2 regions of the Psychrosphaera sp. 1_MG-2023 genome follow, and region 1 is predicted to be linked to the other one. Evidence: predicted binding sites of a transcription regulator. Region 1 holds the regulator's gene; the other holds the start of a gene.

Region 1 (8,922 bases):
ACTAAATGCACTAGCGGATCCGCTAGAGCTTCTACTAAATTTTTATCTAAATCGGTTTCTTCACCGAGTAATTCCAATACAATTTCTTTATTTAAACTTCGAGCCAAATCTCGAACAACCCGAGGGAATCGACCAAATACCTTTTTAATCGGTTGCATACGCGTTTTCATTACCGCGCCTTGCAGGTCTCCAGTTACAACATCTAAATTAGATATTGCTTTGGTCATCGCTTCATCAGATCCTAAATTAACCCCTAAGCTCACCAACCGGTTACGGACTAAGACAAGTTCACCAACCATATTCATAATTTCGTCAAGGCGTTTAGTGTCAACACGAACAGTTGTTTCAGCTGCCGGTGGTGGTGGTGCCTTTTTCTCACCAGGTTTAGGTGACTTAGCCGGCGCAGCTTTAGCAGGAGCGGGTTTAGCCGCTACAGGCGGTTTTGGTGCCGGTGCTGGCGTCGCTTTTGGCGCTGGCGGTTCGGGTGGTTTTGGTGCCTGAGCTTTTGGTTTACTTACTGTTGGTGACGCGCCTTTGCCATGTAATTCGTCTAACAAAGATTCAAATTCGTCATCACTTATCTCATCACTTTCATTTGAAAACGAGACAGGTTGTGCTGGAGCCGTTGGTGCAGCATTACCAGCCGAAGATTTTGATGTTTCAAACGACCCTTTTCCATGTAATTCATCTAATAATGCTTCAAATTCATCGTCTGAAAAGTCATCACCACTACTAGCAATTGCTGACGACGTGGGAGAAGCAGGTGCTGGCGTCGCTGTTGCGGCCGGCTTACCATGGAGTTCGTCTAATAATGCTTCAAATTCGTCTTCTGATATTTCATCTATATCGCCGCCAGTCAAATTAACGTCTGGTTCGACATCTGCAACCGTTTCAACTACTTCGGCCTCCGGATGACTATAACGATGTAGACGTTCTAACAGTTGTGGATCAGCAGGAGTTGGGTCTTCACCGGCTTGAACTTGAGCAAACATTTCGTTGACGGTGTCGAGCGCTTGGAGAATAACATCCATCAATTCAGGTGTTACGCTCCGTTTGCCAGTCCTCAGAATGTCGAAAACATTTTCTGCACCATGACACGCGTCCACCAAATGCGTTAACGCTAAAAAGCCAGCGCCACCTTTGACGGTATGAAATCCACGGAAAATGGAATTCAAGAGACCAGCGTTTTCTGGGTCATTTTCCAGTTCAACTAGCTCTTCTGATAGTAATTCTAAGATTTCTGCAGCTTCTATTAAGAAATCTTGTAATATCTCTTGATCCACTTCCAACGCCATTCGGCAGCTCCCCTAACTTAAAAGCCTAAACTAGATAATAGGTCGTCAACTTCATCTTGATTCGAAACAGCGTCTTCACGTGTTTCAGCATCGATGATTGGACCTTCTACACCATTGTTATCGACAGCAGCCTTAACTTCATTAATAGATTCTCTACTAGGTTCACCAAATACTGTCAGTAAGTGAATTAAACTATCTTCAACTTCTTTGACTAACTCGATAACACGTTTGATTACCTGACCAGTTAAATCCTGAAAGTCTTGAGCCATCATGATTTCAGTCATATAAAGATGAATTTGGGCTGCGTCTTTTTCTGCAGTCTCCATAAACTCATTCACTGAAAAACATAAGGTTTTAAATTCGCCCAACTCAAGTTGGCGCTGCATTAATTTATCCCACTCAGGTTTTAAACTGGAAATATCGCTATTAATTTTGTCAGCTAACGGCAAGCTAGCGTCAACGGCGTCCATTGTTTTATTGGCAGCCTGTTCCGTCAAACTCATGACGTAACTTAATCGTTCTTTTGCATCAGGGATATCATCTGTCGCCAAATTTGCAATTTTCGGATCTAATTGAAAACTAGAAAGCGAATCATGTAATTGACGTGTGAGTTTTCCAACTTCTGCAAATAATTCTTTTTGCTCAGGTGCAGCAATGCCCATTAAAATGGTGTTTGCTGTTGTATTGTCACCCGACTCTAGCGCAGCTACTAAGGCTTTAGCCTCTTCAAGGCTAATCTGCGGAGCAGTCTCTAAAGACATAGTGTACTCCTAGTTAGATTATTCTAAGCGCTCGAATATTTTTTCTAATTTGCCCTTCAACGTCGCTGCAGTAAATGGCTTAACAATGTAGCCATTAACACCCGCTTGAGCGGCGGCAACAATTTGTTCTTTTTTAGCTTCTGCAGTTACCATCATGACAGGCATATGTTTTAGGCTTTCGTCTTTACGAATCTCACGTAATAAATCAATCCCTTGCATACCTGGCATGTTCCAGTCCGTAACAACAAAATCAAAGTCACCATTTTGCAACATTGGTAATGCAGTACTTCCGTCATCTGCCTCTGAAACATTGGTAAAGCCCAAATCTCTCAATAGGTTCTTGATGATTCTTCTCATTGTTGAGAAGTCGTCAACAACCAGAATTTTCATATTCTTATCCAAAGCGTCCTCCAGTGAGGTTTTGTTAGTTCCCAATCCAGTTTCACTTATAGTAGTTCGTACCGGCTTGAAAATACATGATTAACGTAAATAAATATTATTAATAAAAATTAGGAAGTTACAAGTTTTATTATAACCATTCCTTTAATCGAGCTCGAAGCCGCACCATAGCTTGGCTATGGATCTGGCTAACTCTCGATTCACTCACGTTCAAAACGTTACCAATTTCACGTAAGTTTAGCTCATCATCATAATATAGCGAAAGAATTAGTCCCTCTCGCTCGGGCAATGACTTAATTGCCTTTATCATTGATGATTTAAAATTGTTTACTTCGACACCGTCATAGACATCGTCCGAACCGTCAGTATGTTTTGTCACCACATCTTCCGCTACACCTAAGCTGTCCAAATCGAGGACACGGCCTGCGCTCGTCTCTTTTAACATTTGGTGGTATTGGGCAAGTGATATATCCAATGCAGCAGCGACTTCTACATCTTTAACGTCGCGTCCAAGTTCAGCTTCTAACGCTGATATTTTATTGGCAACTAATCGGGTATTACGGTGTACAGAGCGGGGAGTCCAGTCGCCACGTCGAATTTCATCCAACATGGAGCCTCGAATTCTTATGCCAGCATAGGTTTCAAAACTCGCCCCTTTTGACCCATCAAAATTCTTTGATGCTTCAATAAGACCAATCATACCTGCTTGGATGAGATCATCAACTTGGACACTGTCGGGCAATCGCGCAGCCAAATGGTGGGCAATTCGTTTCACTAACACCCCATGTTTGTTTACAAGGCTAGTGAGCGATTGTTCTTTAGCCTCGTAGGCTGCGGCAACTTTGTTGTTCAAACGAGCGCCTCTTAATTTACTAACTGCTCTAGAAAAAATTCTAAATTACCAGTCGCGTTTGTCGGCGTCGGCCAGTTATTTATTTTGGCAGCTAAAGTTTTAAATGCGACAGACGATGGCGATCTTGGGAAAGCGTCCACAATTGCCCGCTGGCGTCGAACCGCTTTTCTTAAATTGTCGTCAAATGGAATTATCGCAGTTAACTCGAGTGTGACGTCTAAAAATCGGTCCGTCACTAAAGATAATTTTTTATATAGGTCCTGGCCTTCTTTCATCGAACGAACCATGTTCGCCACGACTTTAAATCGATTGACACCATGGTCACGATTAAGAATTTTGATGAGTGCATAGGCGTCAGTAATTGACGTTGGCTCATCACAGACAACAACTAATAATTCTTGGGATGCGCGTGAAAAGGACAATACCATGTCTGAAATGCCTGCCGCAGTATCAACAATAAAAATATCCACTGGTGTTCGCATTTCACTGAAAGCTCGGATAAGTCCGGCATGCTGGGTAGGAGAAAGGTCGACCATATCTACAGTACCTGAAGTTGCCGGTACTATTTTAATGCCGTACGGCCCTTCAACTAAAATATCGTCAAGTTCAGCTTCACCGGAGATGACATGTGATAAGTTTTTTTCGACACGTAAACCTAGCATAACATCACAGTTAGCTAAGCCTAGGTCAGCGTCTAGCACTAACACTTTTTGCCCGATTTGAGCTAGGGCTATAGCGGTATTTAGCGAAACACTTGTTTTGCCAACGCCACCCTTTCCGCCTGTAACAGCGATTACTTTGGTTTTATTTGCTAAAGACATATTTCTTAAGCCACTAGCCTGGTCAGATGAACTTGCTTTAATCATACATGCCTACTGCTTTTGGCACTACCTTATTATTTTCGTTAGTTACTTTTTGCTTTAATTCAAACAATTGATTAGCTTTTTGCACAATTTTTCCTGAATTTGCAACTCTAATGTCCTCTGGGACGCGTTGACCGTTGGTTAAATAACCAATTGGCAACCTATTATGAATTGCAACACTCATTAACTCTCCCAAACTTAAAGATTCGTCTATTTTTGTAAATATACAACCCGAAAGTGGAATTGTTTTAAAATGTTGTACGCTTTCTTGCAATACACTCATTTGTGAAGTGGCTGATAAAACTAAATAATTTTTAATGTTAACACGTGATCGCGTTAACAAATAATTTAATCTTTCTGTCAATTTAATGTCACGTTGACTCATGCCAGCTGTATCGATCAAAACTAACTTTTTGTTTCTTAGCTGATAAATGGCTTCAGACAACTCTTCAACATCTTTTGCTTGTTTAAGCGGGCACCCTAATATTTTGGCATAAGTTGCCAATTGTTCAAGTGCGCCGATACGAAAGCTATCAGTCGTAATTAAGCCAACTTTGTCGGCACCATACATTTGTGCATAACGAGCCGCTAACTTAGCTATTGTCGTAGTTTTACCAACGCCAGTTGGACCGACCAATGCATAGACTCCACCACGTTTGATAATTTCGTTATCTGTTGTATCAAGTTGTTCAGTTAACAACGCTAACATTTTAGGCCAAACATCAGAGTGTTTAGTGTCTTCGCCAATAAAATGCGTTAAATGCTCTGCGACTTTAACTGATAAACCCATTTCTTTTAATTTGCTAGTTAACATCGCTTTTACAGGTTGACGACGATTGACGTCTTGCCACATTAAATTTGAGACTTGATGTTCTAATAATTGCTTAATTGAGTTCATCTCGGCCTTTAATGTCGCCAACTCACTAATAGAAGCAGAAACTGGAGCCGAGTGTGGATCAGACAAATCATCACCATCTAACTGTGCTTGGTGCGCTTCATTTGTATTTGAGTCATAACCAATATCATTATTTAGCGAGTTAAAATCAACCTGAGAAGGTGCTGACTCTTCGGCAACTTTATCTCGGGCTTTAGATAACCATTGTTCAAATTCTGATTCTGCTTGTTGTGATAGTGCCTGGGTCATAGTCCCGACTGGATTTTCATTTTCTTGTAAAGCTTGAACAGGCTGTGACTGACGAGGAGCAACAGTCGCTTGAGCAGGCTTACTAAAGTTGCTTTGACGCTTTAATAATTCGTCTAACGAGCTGGCCACATTAGTTGCAGGCTGACTTTGCGTTTGTGCACCTTCTGGCTTATTCATCAGTGCTTGAATTGATCCACTAGCACCGGCCATTTGTTGGTTGTTCACTCGTTGATTTGATACCGATTGCTGCGTTTCGGCTTCACTTACCGGTTGTGTAGAAGGTTTAGTTGTTAATTCTGCATCAGAATCTACCGCTGCAACAAGCTCTATACCTGTTGCCGTCTTTTTGTTTGACATGATGACTGCGTCTACACCTAACTCTTCTTTTACTTGAGCTAGTGCTGTTCTCATATCTTTTGCATAATAACGTTTTATTTTCATTCTAAATCTCCGTCAAAGTTCTGACAACTAACCAACCGAACTGACAATTTTAATTTGTTTCTCTTCTGGTATTTCTTGATACGACAGAATTACCAAACCAGGGACACTGTGTTTTAGGAAACGAGACAACACACTGCGTAACATGCCTGACGTAAGAAGAATCGAAGGTTCACCCTGTAATTCTTGATTCTTATGTGCTTCTGCAAGTGACGTTTGCATACGTTCAGCAAGTCCTGGTTCAATACCAGCGCCTTCGTTTCCAGTCGACTGCATAGACTGTTGCAACATCTGTTCCAGCTCTGGCGCTAAAGTTATGACGGGTATTTCTGCCACCGAACCAGCGGTGTCTTGGACGATGAATCTACGAAGTGCGATACGACACGCAGCCGTTAACACATCGGGGTCTTGGCTTTTTGGAGCATACTCAACAAGGGTTTGTAAAATAGAACGAATATCTCGAATTGGCACACTTTCATTTAATAAATTTTGCAGAACTTTTGTAAGTACCGACAAACTCATCATTTCTGGCACTACACCATCGACTAGTTTTGGATAATTTTTACCAATCATTTCAAGAAGATTTTGCGTTTCTTCATGACCAAGAAGCTGCGCTGCGTTATTAGTTAACAATTGGCTTATATGCGTTGCAACCACAGTAGCTGGGTCAACAACCGTATAACCTAATGACTGTGCTTTATCTCGATTTTTAGCTTCTATCCAAACGGCCTCTAAACCGAATGCAGGGTCTATTGTTTCGATACCATCGACCTTGCCAAACACTTGGCCTGGGTTAATTGCTAACTCGCGATCATGTCGAATTTCAGCTTCACCTATTGTTACCCCCATCAGGGTAATACGATATACATTTGGATCTAAATCTAAATTGTCACGGATGTGAACCGCTGGCACTAAGAAGCCAAGCTCTTGGCTAAGTTTACGGCGCACACCTTTTATACGTGACAGCAATTCACCGCCTTGGGTTTTATCAACAAGAGGGATCAAACGGTAACCAACTTCTAAACCTATGGTATCGACATGGGCAACATCGTCCCAACTTACGTCTTTGTTCTCAGCCGCTTCAACAGGATCACGAGCCGGCGCTTTAACAGCTTCTTTTTTCGCTTCTAATACCGCTTCCGCCGCCCGTTTATTAGTGATATAAGCTGCGCCAAGTAAAATCGCACCAAATCCTAAAAACGTTAAGTGTGGCATACCTGGCACTAACCCCATCGCAACCAATAAACCACCAGCAACGTATAAAACTTTTTCGCCGCCAAGCTGCGATGTAACCTGAGATCCCATCGCTTCTTCAGTGTTTTGTCGAGTAACTACAATCGCCGTGCCAATTGATAATAACAGTCCTGGAATCTGTGCAACCAGACCATCACCGATGGTTAGAATGGTATAAATCTCTACTGCTTCACCAAACAACAAGTCGTGTTGGATCATGCCGATAAACAAACCACCAATGATGTTTATAAATAAGATAATAATCCCAGCGATAGCATCACCTTTAACAAACTTAGACGCACCATCCATTGACCCGTAGAAGTCAGCTTCTTTGCCAATTTCTTCACGGCGTGCTTTTGCTTGTTCTGGTGAAATAAAACCGGCATTTAAGTCGGCGTCGATAGCCATCTGTTTACCAGGCATTGCATCAAGTGTGAATCGAGCGGTTACTTCAGAGATACGACCTGCACCTTTTGTAACAACCGCAAAATTAATGATAACGAGAATTGCGAAGACCACTAAACCGACGGCATAGTTACCACCAATAACTACGGAACCAAACGCCTCGATGACTTGTCCAGCGGCGTCTCCCCCTTTGTGTCCTTCTAGTAAAACGATACGGGTACTTGCAACATTCAGTGCAAGTCGCAGTACGGTCGCGATCAAAATAACGGTAGGGAAAACGCCAAAATCCAACGGTTTTAGGGTGTAAACCGTTACGAGTAAGATGACTAATGCAAGGGCTATGTTGAAAGAAAACAAGATATCCAGCATAAGCGATGGCAGCGGTAAAATAACCATTGCAAGCGCGGCAAGAATAAACAAGGGAGCACCTAAGCCACTAATATACTTGTTGTTTTCTTTAGAAAAAACCTGATTAAATTTTGCTACCAGTTCCATAAGATGACCGAATAAACCTTCTGATACTCTGTAAAGAGCAAGGATTAGGCCAAAGTAACTGACAATATTCTGACAAAGGATTTACCTCTGAACATTAAATTTGAAAAACGTGATCCCAAAAATAGAATTAGTGCCGCATTTCAGGCGGGATCTGCAGGTTTTTAGCCAACGGCTTGGGTTTTTGCCCCTTACCTTTCTGATGTTGATCTAATTGATAAACGTAGGCAAGAACTTGTGCGACAGCGACAAATAGCTGCTCAGGAACTTGTTGATTGATGTCTGTTGTATAGTAAATTGATCGAGTCAGCAATGGTGTTTCGACAATAGCTACGTTACGTTCTTTAGCTATGGTTCGTATGTGCATGGCTATAATGTCCGCACCTTTGGCAACCACGTAAGGGGCACTGGATTTTTCAACGTCGTATTTAATAGCAACTGAATAGTGCGTAGGATTTGTAACAACCACATCCGCATTAGGGACTTCAGCCATCATCTTACGTTGGGATATTTCACGCTGAGCTTGCCTAATACGGCCCTTAATTTCAGGGTTACCTTCGGTATTTTTATACTCGTCTTTTACTTCCTGTTTACTCATTTTTAACTGCTTAGTGTGATTGTAGACTTGATACGGTACATCAACTAAAGCAATAATAATGGTGGAGCAACATAGGCCTAAGAATATCCACGCCAACATTTCTGTCGCGTCAAAGGTATTATTTGGTAGGTCTTGAATGCTCAGGTATAAAATATCAAAAAGATAGACTTTGATAAGTAAAACGGCGACCGTAGCAACAACAAGTACCTTTAACACCGACTTAACCAACTCGACGACTGCCTGCAAGCCAAACATCCGCTTTAATCCTTTTAAAGGGGACATCTTATTTAATTTAGGGGCCATCGCCTCCCAACTAAAATTAATTCCCCCTAGCAAACTGTTGGCAATAAATGCGGCCAACAAAATAATTGCAAAGATGCCGGCTAATGGCGCGCTAATGTTTTCGATAACGGCGCCAAATACAGAAAATACTTTTTTTGG
Region 2 (8,922 bases), on a different contig from region 1:
CCTCAAGACAAACGTGATTTAATGTCGCTGGATTAACCTGGTTACGATCTGCATGCGACTTAGGAATTAACCGAATAACCGCAGAATCAACTTTAGGTGGTGGCACAAACGCAGAAGGTGGCACGTCAGTCACAGGGACACAACGACAGTAATATTGTGTCATAACACTCAATCGACCAAAGGTTTTACTGTTTGGCGCCGCACACATTCTATTTACAACTTCTTTTTGAAGCATAAAGTGCATGTTTTCAATGTTGTCTAAAAACTGAAACAAGTGAAACAACAACGGCGTCGAAATATTGTATGGCAAATTGCCAAATACTTTTAATGGCTTGTCATCACGTTTGATTTCAGAGAAATCAAATTGCATTGCATCAGCTTGATAAATATTTAACTTTTTACCGATAAATGGATGAGTCGACAATCGCTCAGCAAGATCCTTATCCAGTTCAACAACATTAAGTAAGTCTGTTAATTCCGCCACTGGCTCTGTTATTGCGCCAAGACCGGGACCTATTTCAACAATGTTTTCGCCAACTTTAGGGGAAATCGCGCGTACAATTCGTTCGATAACGTCTTCATCTGTTAAGAAGTTTTGACCAAATCGTTTTCTGGCTTTATGCCCCTGATGAATACCTTTAGCAGGGTTAAAGTGTTTTTTACCTGACGTGCGTTTAGTCATAAATTATTTTCGTGCCTTTTGTTCGTTGGCCATTTTTATTGCATAACGAATAGCAACTTCAATGCTACCAACGCTTGCTTCTCCGGTTCCCGCTAAATCTAAGGCAGTACCGTGATCAACCGATGTTCTAATATAAGGTAAGCCTAGTGTGACATTGACTGCATTGCCAAAACCTTTGTACTTTAATACAGGTAATCCCTGATCATGGTACATGGCTAACACCGCGTCTGCTTGATCTAACAATTTAGGCTGAAAAAGTGTATCTGCCGGAAGGGGACCAACTAGGTTTAGCCCTTCACTCCGCAATACATCGAGCGTAGGTTCGATGATTTCAATTTCTTCACGGCCCAAATGGCCGCCTTCACCGGCGTGTGGGTTTAAGCCGCACACTAGAATACGAGGTTCGTCTAATCCAAACTTCGCTCGTAATTCGTTATGTAAAATGGTTGTCACTTTGTGCAACCGTTCTGGAGTAATCGCTTTGGAAACATAAGCTAGTGGGATATGAGTGGTTACTAATGCGACCCGTAAACCTTCAGTTGCAAGTAACATTACAACGTCGGATGTATTTGAATGATTAGCAAAAAATTCAGTGTGACCACTAAATGGAATACCAGCTTGGTTAATTATGCCTTTGTGCACAGGGCCTGTGACAACAGCGTCAAAAACCCCGTCCATATTGCCCTGACTCGCAATGGTCAAGGTATTTACAACATAATGGCCATTTTTGTCATTTAACTCACCTGGAAGCGACTCCACACTAAGAGGTTCGTGACAGACAAATAATTCACCGGGGACATGAAGTTCAGGTTTTGCCGCAGGGTCAAATTGTTTTATGACCAATGGTAAACCTAATGCTTCAGCACGTTCTTTTAATAAGTATTGATCAGCAATGGCAATCAATTGTGATTGCCATTCTTGTTGTGCGACCTGAACAACAAGTTCAGGTCCTATTCCAGCGGGCTCACCTGGTGTTACCGCAACTCGTTTTATCATTAGTTACTCTGCAATAATTTCTATAAATGCCTGATCTCGAATTTCACGTAACCAGTTTTCAACTTCTTCCGCAAACTTACGGTTATACAAAATTTGGTACGCTCTATCTTGTTTGCTCTTTTCAGTCGCATCAGCGGTTCTGTTTTCCATTAGCTGCACCACATGCCAACCAAACTGTGAGCGGAATGGCGCGCTGTACTCACCTACTTCTAACTTACCTAATTGAGCTTTAAAGTTGTCATCATAAATGTCTGGGTTTGCCCAGCCTAGTTCACCGCCTTTAAGCGCTGAGCCTGGGTCTTCAGAATGTTCTTTAGCAAGCTCGCCGAAATCTGCGCCGTTGTTTTTAACGTCTTCAACAAATTTATTTAGCATAGATTGTGCTTTTTCTTCACTCAGAATAATAGACGGTTTAATCAGAATATGACGTGCTTTAACTTCTTTAACTTCGACTGTTTGACGGCCACGGACATCGAGTATTTTAATGATGTGAAAACCTGCGCCAGAACGAAGTGGTCCAATTAAGTCACCTTTCTTTTTACCTTTAATGCTGGCTGAAAATAGAGTAGGCATTTCGTTGATGCTCATAAAGCCCCAATCACCACCTTCAAGTGCTTTAGCACCAGATGAAGAAGCGATAGCAACCTTAGTAAAGTCACTGCCTTCATTCAGCAAGTTGATAACCTTATCTGCAACTGATTTACGAGAGGTAATCTCTGTTTGGGTTGCTTTGCTGTCGACTGCAACTAAGATATGACCTATTTGGTATTCTTCTTTACTTGTTTGTTTGTCAATTAGTGAAATAAGAGTATTCACTTCCTGCAGTGAAATATTTACGCGTCGGTGGACACTGGCACGACGAACTTCACTAATTGAAATTTCTTCACGCAGCTGCTCTCGGTAACGCTCATAACTTTGACCTGAATCAGTTACAATTTTTCGTAGGTTTTCCACAGTAATTTTTTGTTCAGCAGCGATTGACGCTATAGCTGAATCTAAGTGCGCATCGCTGATCTGGATGCCCATTTTTTCTGCTAGTTGTAACTGAATACTTTTTAAAATCAAGCGGTCAATTGACTGTGTTCTTAATGCTCGATCAGAAGGCAATTCTTGATTGCTTTTCAGTGCCGTCGCTTTAACTTCGTTAATTACTGATTCAATTTCACCTTCTAAGATAACGTTGTCGTTAACTATGGCAGTCACATTATCGATTTTTTTAGGAGCTGCATTAAGCGCTACACTTGTCATCGCAAATAGAAGTGTCAGGCTTAAAATCGATTTTCTTATCATTCTAATTCTCGTTTTAATTTGTTATCAAATAGGGGCGACGATAAGCGAAAATGCTGTCAGCAAACAACTTAGTGATTGCTGATTTGGTTTCGCCGCCGAGTCCATTAATTCTAAAATTTAAGCCAATGCTGTTGTCGTAAGTTACGTCAACATCGTCTATAGCTTGTTCGCTGTTTAAGTCTAATCTTACCTGCCTTTGGGCTGCAATTTGCACGCTCCAACAACAAGAACGATATTCAAATCCTACTAAGCTGTCGAGGTTTACCTTGCGCTCAGAGTCATAGTGGTAACTTGCCGCAATCGACCACTGATTATTAAGTTTGTAACTGGTGAAAAGGCCAGTTTGGTTGATCTTTATGCCCGCGACATCATTGGCAAATCGATGGTTGATCTGAATATTTTGATCTTGTGTCAAATAATAATCGAGTGCCACAAATCCTGTATCAACTTGCTGTGCGTCCCGATTAATTAGGAAGCCGCCGTCAAGTTGCCAATGTTCTGAGATCCGACCAAAAAACTCGATAGCAAGCGACGGTTTAGAGGTGGTTAACTCGCCATTAGTTCCCTCTTCATTACTATTTTGGCCAAATTTCTGTACTTGGCCGATGCCAAATCGCAATAACTCTGTGTTCTTTTCGTCAAATATACTTGTACTAAAACCATACGTGGCTTGGTTCATAGCAGATATACGATCGATACTTGAATATCTATTATCGCGGAATAGTGCAAAATAATCTTCTTTTAAAAGCTGTGAATCATAGAGGCCAATGCCAGATTGATCTTCTTCTTCAACATATACATATTGGATTTTTGGCTCCAAAGTCTGTCTCACTGACTTACCAAAGTAGTTACTCTGTTTTTCGAAGTTTAAGCCTGTTAATAGGCGATACTTAAAAATGCCACGGTAAATATCTTCTGAGGTATCCGCAGTTGTATTTTGAATTTCGTAATTTGTTGATAAAAAACTTACACCGGTTTCAAACTGAAAGGCAGGGCTGTAATAACTATAATTTAATTTAGGTTCAAAATGCAGTCGGTCAATTCTATCGTCATCAAACGAACTATGAGTGAAGTGGGTATATTGGCTATGCAGGCTAACGGTCACGCCTTCCATAGCCAAGTTTTCACGCCAGTCAGTTTGCAGTTGGATTGGCACAACATACGACGAGGTATGGGGGCCAAGTTCAGATATTTTTTGAGATAAAAAGCTCGCATCAAATTTTTCGCTGAAATAGTTTACATTGACGAAGTTATTGAGATGCGTATCCGCCTGATGATGATAGTCACTGTTAAATTCGCTGATGTAATTGTCATCACTCAAATTGGTATATTGCATTTGCATATTCCAATTTTCGTCCCAACTGGAGTCGTGTTGGATATGTGCCAAGTAACGTTGCGATAGACTATCGTCACTTTGATCTTTATCTAAATATTCAAGTTGTAAAATATTATAACTGTTTTGAGTCATGTACCGTAAGTTGTTATTTAGCTGTGTGCCTCGCTCTGACATGTATTTAGGTGTGAACGTATAATCTAGGTTTGTGGCAATATTGAAGTAAATAGGCTGTGCATAGTACGCGCCATATCGACTTGAATTACCTAACTCCGGGAACAATAAACCGGTTTTACGTTGGTCTGTTATCGGGAATGTTACGTAGGGTACGTAGATAATAGGCACATCATTTATTCGAAATGTGGTATTCCAAGCCTCGCCCCAGCCTTTCTTTTGATCGATATAAATGCTGTTTGATGAAAACAACCAACTTGGGTCATCGCCCGGACATGTCGTAAATGTTGCATCGGCGAGTTTAAGTTTTTGATTATTCTCAATTGAAAACTCTGCAGCTTTACCGCGACCTGAGTTAAATCCAAACTGGTATTCGGCATCAAGTAACTTAAAGTCTTTGTTGGAATCGTCAATAAAAATAGATTCGCCTTCAACTGTGGCTGAGGTCGAATCCAATTTAATATTACCTTTAGCGGTAAATTGGTTTTTTAGCTCGTCGTAAATTGCACTGTCTGCTTGTACGGTTTGTTGTTGCTGAAAAATAACAACGTTACCTTGAAACTCCGTAAATTCGTTTCTGATTAATTCAGCTTTATCGCTTTCGACCATTATTTCAGAGCGGCTTTGATACGAGTTTGCAATTTTTTTTATGCGAGCTTCTTCCGCGCTCACCGGAATTTCGATGTCACAAAGTGGAACAGCTGCCAAAGCACTGTTCGAAAAACAATAAAGTAACAAGGTCGATAAAGACGTTTTGCTTAGGCGCAGTAATATTGTCTTGACGCGATTAGCAATCATGGTTGGACTCAACGTAACCTCATATGGAAAAATTTAGGGGAAAGCACACAGATAGAATTCTATCCGATTTTTTTACGCTATACTACGCGGCCTATTGAATTAGGATATAATTTCCCCATTAAAGTGGGTGATTAGATTAAGATTTGTACAAAAGTAGGTGAATGTGACTGGAAAAATAGCTGGGGTCATTTTTGGGATCCTTTTAACTCGCAATATTTTAGGTGCGCTTGTGGGCCTATATGTTGGTTATTTGTTCGATAATGCAATTAAAAAGATGGCGAACAAACAAAATGTTGCAAACTGGCTAGAGAGTGGCGATTCAAAACAATCGATCTTTTTTTATAGCACTTTTTCTGTGATGGGGCATGTGGCAAAGGCAACCGGTCGGGTAACACCAGAGCACATCCAGACAGCATCCGATTTTATGGCGAAAATGCGTTTGTCTGAATCGCAAAAAGAAGAAGCGCGTGACGCGTTTAGAGAAGGTAAACTGCCGGGGTTTCCACTTAATGCGAAACTTAAATTATTTAAACAGCATTTTGGTGATCGCAGCGATCTACAGCAGTTTTTTCTCGATATCTTAGTTCAAACCGCTTATAGCGATTCAGTCTTAGAGCAAAAAGAATATGATGTGTTGTTGAAGATAAATAAAGAATTGGGCTACACCAAAAGGTTCTTAGATCAGCTTATTTCAATGTGGGAAGCTGAAGTTCGATTTCAGGCGTATAAGCAAAAACAACAGGAAAAATATAAGCAATACGACCGTCGTTCGGAACAACGAGAAAAATCTCGACAGGCTGAGTCTCCCTCCTTGCAAGATGCTTACGCACTTATCGGGGCGAGTGAGCGTGATTCTACTCGAGAAATTAAGCGGGCATATAAAAGATTGATGTCACAAAACCACCCAGACAAGCTTGTTGCTAAAGGACTTCCTCCTGAGCTTATGGAATTGGCGAAGCAAAAAACGCAAGATATTCAAGCGGCCTATGATCTGATCAAAAAAGCCAGACAGTTTTAATTTTTAATTGCATTTGAGTTTACATCCCTACGGATGATAAAAAGCCGTATATTTCTTTAAGAATACGGCTTTGTTGGCCGTAGTAATTAGTACCAACGTGCAGTTTTCTTTGTCGATAATCGACCTTAAAATACTTCCGGGCTAATTTCTTCCGCATGTCAACATTGGCGAGAACCCAACTGTTATCAGCATATTGATATAAATCTAAGATGGCATAATCACTATTAGCGACACTTTCTGCTAATTTTTTGTTTTCATTTTGTTGTGGCATAAAAGCACTGAGCATAATTAATGCGTCCGGCAAAAACTGGCGATTTTGGGCGATGATTTCCGTTATCCAAGCGCAGCTTTTTCCCTGACAAATAACAAGATAGTAGCCGGGTGAACTCGCGGCAAGTTGCCATGCAGCATCTAATCGACGTTGGATTTCTGTACTGATTTTTTTGCTCCCTTCGGGAGTGAAAATGGGGTCAATATAAAACGATTTTAGCTGTAAGTTAGGATTCGTTTTTTCGGCAACCTCAGTTTTTGGATCTGCCTCACTTTCTGTTTGTTGTTCCGAACTTGAAGGTTCATCAACTGTACCAACTTCCACGGTGTCTGTGGCGTTTTCATCAGTGGCAGGTGTTGTTTCTTCTTCGATGATTTGTGAAAGGTCATCTGGCATTGTCAGTAATAAACTGTTCCAGCCATAGTCTGTAAGCTTGTCGTATAGCCCACTGATCGCAGCTTGTTTATGAATAGGTTGCTCGATATCAGGTACAATGATCGCCGTGCCTTTGGTTAGGCCCGCGGTTTGTTCTTTAAATAATGCAATAAACTCTTGGTCGCCAGCGGTTAAAAATTTAATTTGTTCGTCAGCAATAAAGTGACGAATGTCTTCTGCATGCTGGCGCGCTTTAGAGATCGGCGGGACATATTCAGCTGCGTTTGCAAGTTGCATAAACAACAGGCAACATGCCAGCGCAGTCGTGACTAATGTCACAATCGTTCGTATTGGTGACATTTTGTTGTTTTTAATAAATGTTTTCCTGTCTTTTGCCATTACTTTACGCATAAAATAGTTAACTTGTTGGCTCTATTATTTAATATCGGCTTTAGTTTCAATTCCTATAGCGCTTTGAGCATAATATTAATAAGGGTGATCGATATCGAACTTTTATCGTACATAGATAATTTAAGTGAAGTTGCATGAAGTATATTAATTCAGAAAATTATAAACACGAACATGGGGACAAAATTGGCGTTCTTCTTGTTAATCTAGGTACGCCAGAAGCGCCAACTAAGGCGGCTGTAAAGCCTTATTTAAAGCAATTTTTGTCTGATCCCCGTGTAGTCGAAATTCCACGGGTAATTTGGTACATGATCCTAAACGGGATTATTTTACCTTTTCGTTCAAAGCGTTCCGCTCATGCATATCAACAAATTTGGACCGAACAAGGCTCGCCATTATTAGCGAACACAGCGAGTCTTTGCGGCGGTGTTGTTAAACGTATGGCACAAAAACACCCAAACCTAGTGGTCGATTTTGCTATGCGTTATGGCAAACCCGATATGGAAAGTAAATTGCAATCATTATTGGATAAAGGGGCGACTAAACTCATTGTTTTACCTTTATATCCTCAGTATTCAGCGACAACGACTGGCTCAACGTTTGACGAAATAGCGCGTTTGTTTTCAAAGCGTCGCTGGTTTCCAGAATTACGGTTTGTGAACCAATATCACGATGATCCTAATTATATTGAGGCATTGGCCAATAAAGTGAAAGCGCATTGGCAGCAACATGGCAAGGCAGAAAAGCTCGTATTGTCTTTTCATGGGATCCCAAAACGGTTCTGGTTAAATGGTGATCCCTATGTTTGCCAATGTTTTAAAACAGCGAGATTGTTAGCTGAAAAATTGGAACTTACAAAAGATGAAATGCTAACGTGTTTTCAGTCTCGATTTGGAAAAGCGGAATGGGTGCAACCTTATCTAGAAGGTACGTTAAAAGCGTTGCCAGGCAAAGGCGTAAAGTCAGTGCAAGTATTTAGCCCTGGTTTTTCCGTGGATTGTCTGGAAACACTTGAAGAAATTGCAGTAGAAAACAAAGAGTATTTTGAAGACGCTGGCGGTGAACGTTTTCAATATATTCCCTGTTTAAATGACGATGAGTCTCATGTTGACATGATAATGAATGTTATTGAACGTCATGCAAGCGGTTGGGATCTAGCCGATGGTCAATCGCCAGAAGCGCATGCAGAGGCTAATGCAAACCTGCGTCAAAGCGTTATTGATAAAGAAGAAGAACTTTCTCAAATTTCGTCAGTCACGAGCGTTTAGTAAGTAGGCGCTCTTAATACATAATAATAAGTCTAATCGAGTGAAAATTACATTATGACAAATGACCTTTCAATTCTGTCGTCAAATAACGATAAAGGTTCAGCAATTGCCTTATTACCCTTAGCTTTCTTTGTCGCTATCTTTTTGGGGACAGGCATTGCATTGCATTTACAAGGCGTGGCATATGCGTTTTATCAATTGCCTGCACCTGTCGCCATTATTCCGGCTATTATCCTCGCCTTAATGCTTGACCGAACACGTCAAAGACAGGCAAATAATGGTTTGTTAGTCGCGCCATTGGAAACCAGT

What was found. Region 1 encodes FliA, which starts transcription of late flagellar genes. Its sites were predicted from a motif close to CTAAAGNTNNNNNNNNNNNNGCCGATA; they were not measured.
Region 2: Q4575_RS08685 (DUF3530 family protein) is a predicted target of FliA. The motif match lies at 7,381-7,407, and genes of this name have one in related genera.

The regions. Positions count from the first base shown of each region.
Region 1 is NZ_JAUORW010000003.1:91,289-100,210, forward strand. It holds gene Q4575_RS03345 (chemotaxis protein CheA) at 1-1,295, opposite strand, end outside; gene Q4575_RS03350 (protein phosphatase CheZ) at 1,313-2,056, opposite strand; gene cheY (chemotaxis response regulator CheY) at 2,075-2,458, opposite strand; gene Q4575_RS03360 (RNA polymerase sigma factor FliA) at 2,586-3,308, opposite strand; gene Q4575_RS03365 (MinD/ParA family protein) at 3,320-4,174, opposite strand; gene flhF (flagellar biosynthesis protein FlhF) at 4,167-5,756, opposite strand; gene flhA (flagellar biosynthesis protein FlhA) at 5,784-7,886, opposite strand; gene flhB (flagellar biosynthesis protein FlhB) at 8,014-8,922, opposite strand, start outside.
Region 2 is NZ_JAUORW010000007.1:159,497-168,418, forward strand. It holds gene rsmA (16S rRNA (adenine(1518)-N(6)/adenine(1519)-N(6))-dimethyltransferase RsmA) at 1-682, opposite strand, end outside; gene pdxA (4-hydroxythreonine-4-phosphate dehydrogenase PdxA) at 686-1,678, opposite strand; gene surA (peptidylprolyl isomerase SurA) at 1,682-2,968, opposite strand; gene lptD (LPS-assembly protein LptD) at 2,982-5,273, opposite strand; gene djlA (co-chaperone DjlA) at 5,437-6,291, shown strand; gene Q4575_RS08685 (DUF3530 family protein) at 6,311-7,348, opposite strand; gene hemH (ferrochelatase) at 7,483-8,613, shown strand; gene Q4575_RS08695 (Na+/H+ antiporter NhaC family protein) at 8,668-8,922, shown strand, end outside.